3 regions of the Paenarthrobacter sp. NPDC089714 genome follow, and region 2 is predicted to be linked to each of the others. Evidence: riboswitches for the same ligand, from Rfam matches in the RefSeq annotation. Region 2 holds a riboswitch; each other region holds the start of a gene.

Evidence for each region. A riboswitch is a leader RNA that binds a small molecule or an ion and turns the genes downstream of it on or off. The one in region 2 is predicted to bind S-adenosylmethionine.
Region 1: another riboswitch for S-adenosylmethionine. It lies ahead of ACIPY3_RS11815 (hypothetical protein); the one in region 2 lies ahead of ACIPY3_RS03430 (aminotransferase class V-fold PLP-dependent enzyme).
Region 3: another riboswitch for S-adenosylmethionine. It lies ahead of ACIPY3_RS20720 (DUF1737 domain-containing protein); the one in region 2 lies ahead of ACIPY3_RS03430 (aminotransferase class V-fold PLP-dependent enzyme).

What each region holds. Positions count from the first base shown of each region.
Region 1 is NZ_JBIVGX010000005.1:208,927-212,984, forward strand. It holds gene ACIPY3_RS11800 (matrixin family metalloprotease) at 1-188, opposite strand, end outside; gene ACIPY3_RS11805 (VIT1/CCC1 transporter family protein) at 343-1,497, opposite strand; gene ACIPY3_RS11810 (hypothetical protein) at 1,766-1,957, shown strand; gene ACIPY3_RS11815 (hypothetical protein) at 1,954-2,292, opposite strand; SAM riboswitch class IV at 2,309-2,428, opposite strand; gene ACIPY3_RS11820 (sodium:solute symporter) at 2,570-4,058, opposite strand, start outside.
Region 2 is NZ_JBIVGX010000001.1:703,566-707,623, forward strand. It holds gene ACIPY3_RS03425 (class I SAM-dependent methyltransferase) at 1-396, opposite strand, end outside; gene ACIPY3_RS03430 (aminotransferase class V-fold PLP-dependent enzyme) at 486-1,880, opposite strand; SAM riboswitch class IV at 1,915-2,028, opposite strand; gene hisN (histidinol-phosphatase) at 2,174-2,986, opposite strand; gene ACIPY3_RS03440 (ribosome small subunit-dependent GTPase A) at 3,041-4,058, opposite strand, start outside.
Region 3 is NZ_JBIVGX010000017.1:40,152-44,209, reverse strand. It holds gene ACIPY3_RS20735 (hypothetical protein) at 1-207, opposite strand, end outside; gene ACIPY3_RS20730 (O-succinylhomoserine sulfhydrylase) at 218-1,426, opposite strand; gene ACIPY3_RS20725 (rhodanese-like domain-containing protein) at 1,429-1,839, opposite strand; gene ACIPY3_RS20720 (DUF1737 domain-containing protein) at 1,836-2,096, opposite strand; SAM riboswitch class IV at 2,110-2,222, opposite strand; gene ACIPY3_RS20715 (NtaA/DmoA family FMN-dependent monooxygenase) at 2,398-3,726, shown strand; gene ACIPY3_RS20710 (aromatic amino acid ammonia-lyase) at 3,729-4,058, shown strand, end outside.

The sequences.
Region 1 (4,058 bases), on a different contig from region 2:
AGCCCGGGCGGGGGAGCGTTGAGGGCGCGCGCCGGGTTGTGCGTGCCTGGTCCGCCTTCTTGGGCGTTGGGCAGGGCGGCGCCCGGGACCAGGGCCGTAATGCGTGGATCGCCGTGCAGGAAACCGCTGACCAGGACGGCGACTACAGCCGCAACCACCGCCATGACCAGGCCGAGGAGCAAACGCAGCGCCTTGCCGGCACGGCGGGGTTCTTGCGCATGCGACTCCCCATGCTCGGTGTCCACGGTTCTCCATTCCTCAGGCCCCGTTCACGCAGGCGGCGCAGAGGACGAACCAACATTACGGGACCGGGGTGGTCCCGTCTATTCATGCCGGCGAGGCCTAGACGATCACCGCTCCGAAGAGGAGGCCCAGTCCGTAGGTGGCAGCTGCGGCGCCCAAGCCGATGGCCAGCTGGCGGAGGCCACGGCTCAGCGGGGACGTTCCGGAGAGCAGCCCGACGACGGCGCCCGTCGCCAGAAGTGCAATGCCCACCAGCGCTCCGGCCAGGATCAGCGCGTTCCAGCCGACCATGCCGAAGACGAATGGCAGGATGGGGACGATGGCGCCCGAGGCGAAGAAGCAGAAACTCGACATGGCAGCGCCCCATGCGGAACCGACGGTCTCGTGCTCGTCCGCCACCTCTTCCTTCTCTGGCTGGAGCGAAAGGCTGGGATCGCAGTCGCAGCTGAAGAGCCCCAGGCGCTCGGCGGCGCGGTGTTCAGCAGCTTCCCTGGTCATGCCGCGCGCCAGGTACACCAGGACGAGTTCGTTGTGCTCCACGTCCAAGGACGGCGCTGCGGCCAACGTGGCCTGGGTGGGAAGGGTGGCGTTGAGCAGTTCCCGTTGCGACCGGACGGAGACGTACTCGCCGGCACCCATGGACAGCGCACCCGCCAGCAGGCCGGCAACGCCACTCATCAGCACCACGGCACTGGAAACGCCCGTCGCGGCCATGCCCATCACCAGGGAAAGGTTGCTGACCAGGCCGTCGTTGGCGCCGAAAACCGCTGCGCGGAACGTGCCGGACAACCTGTTGCGGCCGCGGGTTGCGAGGCCGCGGACAACTTCCTCATGGATTTGCTCGTCGGCCACCATGGCGGGGGTGGCGTACGGGTCGGTGCCATAGGGGGAGCGCCCCTCAGCACGTTGGGCCAACGCGAGGACGAAGACGGATCCGAAGTGCCGCGCCAGGAAACCGAGGAGCCGGCTGCGTGCGGACGCCGCCTTGGGCATGCCGGCGTGTTCCCCGAGCAGCTTGAGCCAGTGGGCTTCGTGCCGGCCTTCCGCCTCTGCCAGGGCCAGGAGGATCTGGCGTTCCTCGCCGTCACGGCGTTGGGCGAGTTCGCGGTAGACGGCGGCCTCGGCCCGTTCGTCTGCCAGGTACTGCCGCCAGCGCCGGATATCCGACTGCGTGGGTGTTCGCGGGGCTTCGTCTGCGGGGTGGGGGGCCGGAGCGGGGCTCGACGGACCGTGGGATTCCTGGTGCTGTTGCACTGTTTCTCCTGGGCTTGATGGGACGGTTACGGCCCCTTTGCACCGCCCACTGTACCGCTTATTTCCGGGGATTTTTGGCTGGTATTCCTTAGCGGGAATGTTCGGCATGCCTTAATTCCGTACCCTGCTGCAGCGGCGCTGCGGCCGTCGGCAACCCTCCCTTGACCCCTCCTTGAGGCGGTGCTCAGATGGATAGACAGGGGCGGGGCACTCCCCGCACATCGGTCAGTGGACCGCCTGGTGCGGCCCGTCGGACGGAGGTTGCAGCATGAGCACCGAATCACATCCCCACCACCCGGAACGGGCAACCATCGAATCGGATCCGGCCTACGACTACAACGAGGACCAGGAAGTGGACGAGGCCTGGGCAGAGGAAGGCGAGGTGGCGGACGACGACGAGCGCATTGTGCCGCTCGATGAGGCAGAGGAAGAATTCCGCGGCGACGGCGACGACTCCTAGGCGGCCGGCACCAGGTTGAAGAGCCGCTCGCGCCCGGCGGCACGTCCGACGGCGGCAACGGTCACCGTCAGCGTCTGCGACGCGGAACACCAACGCGCGGCGCGGACGGACCGTGCCAACGCCGCGGCCAGCAGCCGGGGCTCGGGGTGGTGAAAGCGTTCGGCGCGGCCGCGCGCTGCAATGATCACCGTGCCGTGGACGAGATCGACGACGGGAATCACCCGGACTGCGGGGGCGGCGCTTTCGATGGGGCTGGCGTTGATCAAAGCCGCTTGGGATGCGCCTGCTCGGTGTGCGGGATCTTGGATCGTGCTGGTTTCAGCCTGGTACGGCAAGGACTGCTCCTTGGTGGGAGTGCTCTTGCCCGCTCGGTTGTCTCTGGTCCGGGGCGGGCCGCTTCCTCATCCGAACCACCCGTGAACATGGGGTTGGTGTGCGGCCAGTCGGAGCTTGGCGCCACATCTCTTGAAGCTGCGTCCTATCCTAATGCCTCCCCGCAATGGGGGTGGGTGTGCTTGTGGATGCCGGGGACGACGCAAACGGCGACGCCACCCCGCGAAGGGTGGCGCCGCCGTCGTGAATTGCTTGGTTTACCGCAGTGAATCGAGCCTGTCAGGCCTTGTGGCTGGTGACCGGGTGGGCGTCCAGCGGGAGCTCATCCGAGATGGCTCCAGCAACCCGCTTGTCCCACGCCGCGCGGACGGCGGCATCGGTGGGCGGAGTGAGCAGAGAGATCACCACGAACGTCACGAACGAAGCGCCGAGGCCCCAGTAGATGGGATCGTTCGCGTAGACGCCGTCGGCGCTCTCGATCACACCCGTTGCGAAGAGGATCAGCAGGACCAGGGTGAGGACCGAGCCCACGGCCATGGACCAGGCTGCCGCGATGCCGGTACCGCGCTTCCATACAAGGCCGCCGAGGATGGCGACGAGGAGGCCGCCTACCAGGATGTCGTATGCGATGGTGAGGGCCACGACCACGTCCTGGGCCGCCATGGAGATCAGGACCGCCAGGACGCCGAGGCCCAGGACCCAGTAGCGGTTCGCCTTGACGTCGTGCTCGGGGTTCTCCGTGTCGTCGGTGTTGATGGTCTTGCCGAACCAGCTTGCGACGAACGGGACAACGTCTGCGCGAGCCACTGTGGCCGCGGCAATGAGTGCGCCGGAGGCGGTGGACATCATCGCGGCAACGGCAGCTGCCATGACCAGGCCGCCAATGCCGATGGGCAGGATGTGCGTTGCCACCTCGGCGTAGACAACGTCCTTGCCGAGGTTTGCCACGTCGATGTCCGGCAAGGCCACGCGTGCGGCGAGGCCGATCAGGGCGCCGGCTACACCGTAGAGGATGCAGTAGACGCCGGCGGTTGCGCCGCCCCAGCGTGCAACCGTGGGGGTCTTTGCCGTGAAGACGCGCTGCCAGATGTCCTGGCCGATCAGGAGGCCAAGCGTGTACACCACGAAGTACGTGATGATGGTCTGCAGGCCGATGCCGTCGATCTGGAAGAAGCTTGCATCAACGCGCTGGCGGATGCCGTCCAGGCCGCCGGCTGCGTTCATGACGAACGGCAGCATCAGCAGGAAGATGCCCACGGTCTTGATGATGAACTGGACCTGGTCAGCAAGGGTGATGGACCACATGCCACCGATGGTGGAGTAAACCAGCACGATCGCACCGCCCACGGCGATTGCCAGCCAGCGTTCCCAGTCGAAAAGGACCACGAAGATGGTGGCGTAGGCGCCGGTGGAGGTTGCGCAGAGCATGAGGGTGTAGGCCAGCATGACGATGCCGGAGGTCTGGGTGGCCTTGCTTCCATAGCGGAGGCTCAGCATCTGCGAGACCGTGTAGATCTTCAGGCGCTGGATGGTGCCGGCGAACAGCAGGCTCAGCAAGAGGACGCCGGCGCCGATGGCCACCACCAGCCACATGCCGGAGATGCCGAACTTGTAGCCCAGGCCAACGCCGCCAACGGTGGATGCGCCACCCAGGACAACCGCGGCCATGGTGCCGGTGTAGAGGAACGGTCCCAGGCGGCGGCCGGCCACCAGGAAGTCGCTGTTGTTCTTGGTGCGGGACTTGCCCCACCAGCCGAACGCCAGCATG
Region 2 (4,058 bases):
GGGATCGCACCAATGCCAGGCCTGGGCAACACTGACGACGTCGAAAGCTGAGTCCGCCAGTCCGCTCGCCTCGGCGGTGCCCTCCAACGCATGGACCTGCGGGCACGACAGGCGCAGTTGCGCCAGCATGTCCGTGGAAGGATCGACGGCGGCAACCTCAAGACCTCGGTCCACGAGCAGCGTGGTGAATTTTCCCGTGCCCGCGCCGATGTCGGCCGCGGACTTCGCGCCGGCAGGAAGAAGCCAATCCACGGAGTCTGCAGGGTAGCCGGGACGCACCACGTGGTAGTGCTCGCCGCCATCCTGGAAGCTTTGCCCCAGTTCCTTGCGCCGGACCGCGTGCAGCTTGGGGCCGCCGGGTTGATGCGAACCCTTGGAAGGGTCTTGGGACCGCATGGTGTGTACAGACTCCTCTACCGCGAACGCCGGAAATACCCTACGAATTTACAGCAAGGCAGGGCTGGCCGGGTTACGGCAAAGTGCGGTCAGTCCACGGTGCAGGGAGCAGCGCCTGCGGTACCGGGCGTGTTGGGGGCCCATTCGGGATAGCTGCGGTGGTCGTTCGCCGGAACCCAGCGGCCCTCGTCCACCACGTAGTCCCAGCCCAGCCCGGTGCCCTTCAGTTCCTGGATTCCCTTGAGCAGCCGGGCGGCGTCCTCCAGCCGGGAACCCACGCCGAAGCTGGCGCGCAGGGAACCGGACGGCAGGCCCAGGCGCTTGAGGAGCGGGTGTGCGCAGAACCGGCCATCGCGAAGGCCCACTCCGTGTTCCGCGGACAGGTAGGCGGCTACCAGACCGGCGTCGAATCCCTCCACCGAGAAGTTGACCACACCGATGGTGTCCGTGGAATCACTGAAGATCTGGTGGACGGTTACCCCGTCGATGGCCTGCAGGCCCTCCACAAGGTAGGAGCGGATGGCGGCCTCGTGGTCGTGCCAGGCCTGCTGGTCAAGGCCGGCCAGGACCTGCGTGGCGCGGGCCAGGGTGGCGGCGCCAAGGACGTTGGGGGATCCGCCTTCATGGCGGGCCGGACCTGTCGCCCAGCTGACGGAGTCGAGGCGGGCTTCACGGACTGCGCCACCGCCGGCAAGGTGCGGCGTTCCGGCGTCGAGCCAATCGGGGCGGCCTACCACTACGCCGGCACCGAAGGGTGCATACAGCTTGTGGCCGGAGAAGACCACGTAGTCGACGTCCGCTTCGGCGATGTTGATCCGGCGGTGCGGGGCGAGCTGGGCAGCGTCCACCACGATGCGGGCACCGAATTCGTGGGCAAGGGAGGCCAGTTCCGCGATGGGCAGGATTTCACCTGTCACGTTGGAGGCGCCGGTGACCGCGAGCAGGGAGACTCCGCCTTGGGCCAGTTCGTGGCGCAGGTTGGCGAGGGTCGCAGCAAGCGTGGAAGCGGCTACGACGCTGCGGTGCGGTACGCCCTGCCACGGCAGCAGGTTGGCGTGGTGTTCGATGTCCAGGTACAGGACTTCGCCGGTTGGCGTACCGTCGATCTGCGGAAGGCAGCCGGCCAGCAGGTTGAGGGAGTCGGTGGTGTTACGGGTGAAGATGACGGAGTCATCGGGGCGCCCGCCCACGAAGTCGCGCACGATCTCGCGGGAGTTTTCATAGACGGACGTGCTGATTTGGGACGCGAATCCGGCTCCGCGGTGCACGCTCGCGTAGTACGGCAGGACCTCGTTCAGGTACGCGGACACGATGGTCAGCGCCGGCGCGGAAGCTCCATAGTCGAGGTTGGCGTAGCGGACGTGGCCGCCCTGGATCAGGGGCGCCTGCAGTTCGGCGCCAGTCACGGCGGCAAGGGGCCTGGCGGCCGCGGCTTCCTGCGTGGCAGTGGGAAGGACGGTGGATTCGAACGTAACAGTGCTCATGGGACCTCACTCAAGAGGGACCCCCTTGCGGGGGGATCCGCGCTTGCCGTATCCGTTCCGGACCGGCCTGGTCGTCACCCGGGGCACCCCACCGCGAATGGAGGGTTGCCGGCCAGCAAACCGGGGTTTAGCGCTGGCACTCGTGACCTGTAGTAGACATTAAGGCACCCCGCATGCCGGACACAAAGCCGTCCACTTTGTTAAGCGCATTGTTACGCAGGATGCGGAAAGGGCGGATTTGGCGAATAAAGTGCGGCGGACACCTCCCAGGGGAGGTGTCCGCCGTCGAAAATTCAGAGGAGATCGTCGATTCCCGGATTGAGGCGTTTCAGGACCTCGGAGTGCAGGATCGAGTTGGTTGCCAGTGCGTTGCCGCCGAAGGGGCCATCCTCACCTTCAAGGGAAGTGAACCGGCCGCCCGCCTCCGTGACGATCGGCACGAGGGCCGCCATGTCATAGAGGTTCAATTCGGGCTCGCAGGCGATGTCAACGGCGCCTTCTGCCACCAGGCAGTAGGACCAGAAGTCCCCGTAGGCGCGCGTACGCCAAATGTCCTCGGTGAGGCCGAGGAACTCGTCAAGGTTCCCGCGCTCCTTCCAGCCGGAAAGGCTCGAGTAGGACATGGACGCATCCGCGAGCGTGGAAACGTTGGAAACCTTCAGCCGGGTGGCCGAGGCCAACGAGCGGCCCATGTAGGCGCCCATGCTTTTGGCCGCCCACCAGCGCTTGCCCAAGGCTGGTGCGCTGACCACGCCCACCACGGGTTCGCCTTCGTCGATCAGGGCGATGAGGGTTGCCCACACGGGGACGCCCCTGACGAAATTCTTGGTGCCGTCGATGGGGTCGATGACCCAGCGCCGTGAACCGTGGCCGCTGCTTCCGAATTCCTCACCGAGGACGGCATCGCGGGGGCGTGAACGCGACAACTGTCCGCGGATGGCTTCCTCAGCGGCCTTGTCCGCATCCGTGACCGGCGTCAGGTCGGGTTTGGTTTCGATCTGCAGGTCCAAAGCCTTGAACCGGTCCATGGTCTGGGCGTCCACGGAATCGGCCAGGACGTGGGCCAATCGCAAGTCATCGTTGTAGCTGGAAACGGGTTGGGTCATGCCACCAAACTATCGTGAATCCTCCACGCCCCGGGGGAGGTGAGGCTCCGACCCTCAGTTGACGGTGCCCAATTCCTTGGTTTCCTTGGCCTCCAGGCGGGGGTCGGCACCGAGCAGGCGCCTGAGCGAAGCCAGCCGGGCCACGCCGGAAGGACCGGCGTTGCCTTGGTTGACCCACTCATCCAGCCCGCAGTTCACTGCACTCGCGTCATGTTTGCAGCCACGGTCGCAGGCTTCCGTGCCGGGCTCCAGATCGGGGAAGGAATGCAGGATGCGGTCGGCATCAACGTGGGCAAGGCCGAACGAACGGATGCCCGGGGTGTCGATGATCCAACTGCCGGAAGGAGCGTCCGCCAGTTTGAGGGCCAGGGCGGAGGAGGAGGTGTGGCGTCCGCGCCCGGTGACGGCATTGACCCCACCGGTCGCCCGTTCGGCTCCTGTGAGGGCATTGACCATGGTGGATTTGCCCACGCCGGAGTGTCCCAGCATGACGGTTACCTTGCCGTCGAGGTGGGAACGCAGGCGGGAGACGGCGTCGCTGTCCAAACGGGCGGAGAGCCCGTCGTCTGAACGTGCATCGATGCCGGAGGCCTGCGAATCCGCCGTGCGGCTGATGATGACCGGAAAGTCGAGGCTGAGGTAATTGGCCAGCAGTTCGGCAGGATCCTTGACATCCGCCTTGGTGACGAGGAGCAGCGGCTCGATGCCGGCGTCGTAGGCTGCTACCAGTGCGCGGTCGATGAAGCCGGTGCGAGGCTCCGGGTTCGCTGCAGCCACAACCACCACCAATTGGTCCGCGTTGGCCACCACGACGCGCTCGATGGGATCGGTGTCGTCCGCGCTGCGGCGCAGGAGCGTCCGGCGTTCCTCGACGCGGACCAGCCGCGCGAGCGTGTCCGGGCCACCGGAAACATCACCCACGAGTGCCACGAAATCACCCGGGACCACCGGGTTCCGGCGCAGTTCGCGGGCACGTGCGGCAATGACCACCCGCTCATTGTCGGTGTCCTCACCAACCACTGCGGTATATCGGCCGCGGTCCACCGTGATGATCCTGCCGATCACGGCGTCG
Region 3 (4,058 bases), on a different contig from region 2:
GGCCGCGAACCCCATCGGCACGGCAGCAGTTCCCGCGGCAGCCAGGTGGTGCCCCATGATCCAGCCCCGCTCGCCACGCATCAGCAGCCGCAAGCGTTCGGCTGGATCCTGTGTGGTGTAGACCTGCGGAACGGGTGAAATCCCCACCAACCAGACCACGGAACCCGCGACGATGACAGCCCCCGCCCGGCGGTATGGATGCCTCATGGCATGAAGATTAGACCTGTTTGAGGGCCTTCTCCAGATCCAGGATGAGATCGTCCACGTCCTCAAGACCGACGGACAACCGGACCACGCCATCGCTCAACCCGATCGCTGCGCGACCCTCCGGTCCCATGGCGCGGTGCGTGGTGGTGGCCGGGTGGGTGATGAGGGACTTGGAGTCGCCCAGGTTGTTGGAAATGTCGATGACGCTCAGCCCGTCCAGGAGCGCGAAAGCTGCTTCCTTGGCCGTCCGGCCACCGGACGGCGAGAGCTCGAACGTGAGCACGGTTCCGCCGGCCTTCATCTGCTTGGTGGCGAGCTCGTACTGCGGGTGCGACTTCAGGAGCGGGTACTTGACCCAGCTGATGGCCGGCTGCTGCTCGAGCCACTCGGCGATCTTCAGCGCGGAAGCCGAGCTGTGGTTCACGCGCAGCCCGATGGTTTCGAGGCCCTTGGTGAGCACCCACGCGTTGAACGAGGAAAGGGAGGGGCCGGTGTGGCGCATGAGTTGCTTGACCGGGCCATCGATGAATTCCTTGGTGCCCAGGATCGCCCCGCCCATGACGCGCCCTTGACCGTCAATGTGCTTGGTGCCGGAGTAGACAATCACGTCCGCGCCCAGGTCGCCACAGCGCTGCAGCAGGGGAGTGGCAAAGACATTGTCGACGACGACTGTCGCCCCCGCGGCGTGGGCCAGTTCGCTGACGGCCTGGATGTCCACGATTTCCTGCATCGGGTTGGACGGGGACTCGAAGAAGACGGCTGTGGTCGGCTCGGACAGGGCAGCACGCCACTGGTCCAGGTCCGGCCCGTCAACGAAAACGGTCTCCACGCCCCAGCGCGGCAGGATCTCATTGAGGATCACAAAGCAGGAGCCGAACAGTGAGCGGGCGGCAACCACACGGTCACCGGCACCCAGCAAGGCACCCAAGGCAGTGAAGACCGCGGACATGCCGGACGCCGTCGCGAAGCATGCCTCGGTTCCTTCCAGCAGTCTCAGGCGTTCCTGGAAGGTGGCCACAGTCGGGTTGCCGTAGCGGGAGTAGACGAAGCGCTCGTCTTCGCCCGTGAAGGCGCGTTCCGCGGCGGCAGCGGATTCGTAGACGAACCCGGAGTTCAGGAAAACCGGCTCTGCGGTTTCCTGGAAGTTGGTACGGTCAAGGCCACCGCGGACGGCCTGGGTGTCAGGGCTCCAGCCGGCGGCGTCAGGATTGAAAGTCACTTTTAGTCGTTCCCCAGGTTGGTCGGCAGGCCACGGTTCTTCCAGCCGTTGACGGTGCGTTCGCCATAACGGTCGGGTTCGCCCTCAAAGCCTTCAAGGACGTTGTAGGCCGTGAAGCCGGCCTGAGTAGCGGCGATGGCGGCAGCGATGGAGCGCTGGCCGGAACGGCAGATGAAAACGAGCTCCACGCCGTCGCCCTCGGGGGCCTGCTGTTGCAGGTCCTCCAGGAAGCGGGAGTTCGGGATGCCGCCGGCGAGGTTCCACTGGATGAACAGGGGATCGTTCTCCGTGGCCTTGGTGTCCGGAATACCGATGTGGGCCCATTCGCCCTCGGTGCGCACGTCCACCAGGATGGCGCCGTCTTCAAGTTTTGCCCACGCGTCCTGCGGGGTCAGGTCACCTGCGTAGCTCATGCGTGGCCCTCGAATGCTTCCTCGTAGTTGTCCAACTCGTCCACGGCGCTCGCAACAGCTGCGTCCGAACTGGCTACCGCAGCGGGCAGGATCACGGCCTGCGCCACGATGACGGTTTCGCCGTTGAACGTGGCCGCCGGGCTGCCGTGCAGCACGTAGCCCTCGGCCAAAGCAGCGGAGATCCGTTCGCAGAAGTCACGGGTATCAGGACCCGTGATCAGGCGGTAGGAGAGTTTTTCTTCAGTGGGTTCAGGCATTCGTGGTGCTCCTCAGTCACGCTTGCAGTTCGAAGTTCGAAGACGCCGAGTAGTCACCTGAGGCACCCCGCCGCGGGAGAGGGTTGCCGACCAGCAAGTCAGGGCTTAACGCTGGTGCTCATTACTCAAGAAAAACGTAACATCCGCGGCCGGGAAGCCGCATTTGGCGACTGCACCGCCGTCGTCATGTTGCGTAACCGGTGCCTCCCCGGGGCGGGCCGAACGGGGTCCAAATGTGACGCCGCGGGAGCATAATTGACGCAGTACGACCCCCTGTAACTTCGCATGAAATCAGGTCGCGGTGAACGGACACAGCAGTTCTACACTCAAGCCCATGCTTCATTTTGGATGGTTCGTGGGCCACGGATTCGGAGTCCAAGGCTGGGGGACGCCCGGCTACGGACTGGGTTACGACTGGAAGAAACCCGCGCTGTACCAGGAGGCCGTCAGGGCCTTCGAGCGATCCGGGCTGGACCTGTTCATCATCGAGGATTCCCTCACCGTTCCGGATACTTACGGCGGCACCGCCGAGGTGTCCTTGGCCCACGCATCCTTCGCGCCCAAACACGACCCCCTGGCCCTGGTTCCGTACCTGCTCTCGGCCACGCAGCACCTGGGGATTGTTCCGACCGTCAGCGCCTCCTTCTACCCGCCCTTCACCGCGGCGCGGCTCCTCGCCACGCTCCAGCACTTCTCCGAGGGGCAGCTCGGGTGGAACGTCGTCACTTCGGGCAGCGACCTCGCCGCCCAGAACTATGGCCTGGACCAACAGATCGAGCACGACCTGCGGTATGAGAAGGCTGAGGAGTTCGTCGACGTCGTCAGGCGGCTGTGGCGCAGTTGGGAACCTGGCGCTGTGCTTGAGGACGTGGAGGCCGGCAGGTTCGCGGACCACACCAAGGTTCACCCGATCAACCACCAGGGCGACTTCTTCAAGGTTCGTGGACCCCTCAATACGGCCCCGCTACCGGAGGAACCTGTGCTGGTACAGGCCGGGGCCTCGCCCCGCGGCAAGGCGTTCGCGGGCGGAAATGCGGACGTGGCGATCGCTTTGGCGCGCGGTGTGGACGGCATGAAGGCCTACCGCGATTCCATCCGCGAGGAGGCGTCGAAGGCGGGCAGGAACCCCGACGACGTCAAGGTCCTTTTCGTCCTCAAGCCCACCGTGGTGGGGTCCACTGCAGAGGCGGAGGAACTGAGGGCGCAGCGCCGGGAGCTCACACAACGGGATATCGACAGCCAACTCAACTCGATCTCCTACCTCTCGGTGATCGACTTCAAGAAGTTCGACCTCGACGAGCCCCTCCCCACCCTGAGCACCAACAGCAACCAGGGAACACTGGAACACTTCTCCAGGGCAGCCCCTCCAGGGTCCACGTTGCGCCAGATCCTGCAGGCCCGCAGCGGGGGAGCCGGAGACTCGATCATCGGCACCACGGAAGAGATTGCTGATTACCTCGAGGAGACCGGCGCGGCTGTCGGCGGGGACGGTTTCCTGTTCTCCGGCTTCGTCGATCCCGTGACGGTCCACGGCGTGTTGGACAAACTGACTCCCGAACTCCGGAGGCGGGGCTTGCTGCGGACGAGCTACGGCGACGGCGGTTTCCGCCAGAACCTTCTGGACTTCTGACCATGAATCCCGAGCCGAGGGTACTGGTGATCGGGAGGGCACCGATCCCTGTCCCGCTCGTGGCAGACGTCGCGTTAAATTCTGCGTTTCACGTGAAACTCAACCATGATGCGTTGACTTTAATCGGGCGCTCGCGGGAAATCGTCGAAGAGACGGCCGCGTCCGGGCAGCGGGTCTACGGACTCAACACGTTGCTCGGCTCAGGCCGTGACACGGCTGTGGAGGAGAAGTCAGTACTCGCCTACCAAGTACAAGTCGTCAGGTATCACAACAGCGGCGTTGGCACTTTCCTGGACCGGGCCGCCGCCCGCGCAGTGATCCTCGCCCGCCTC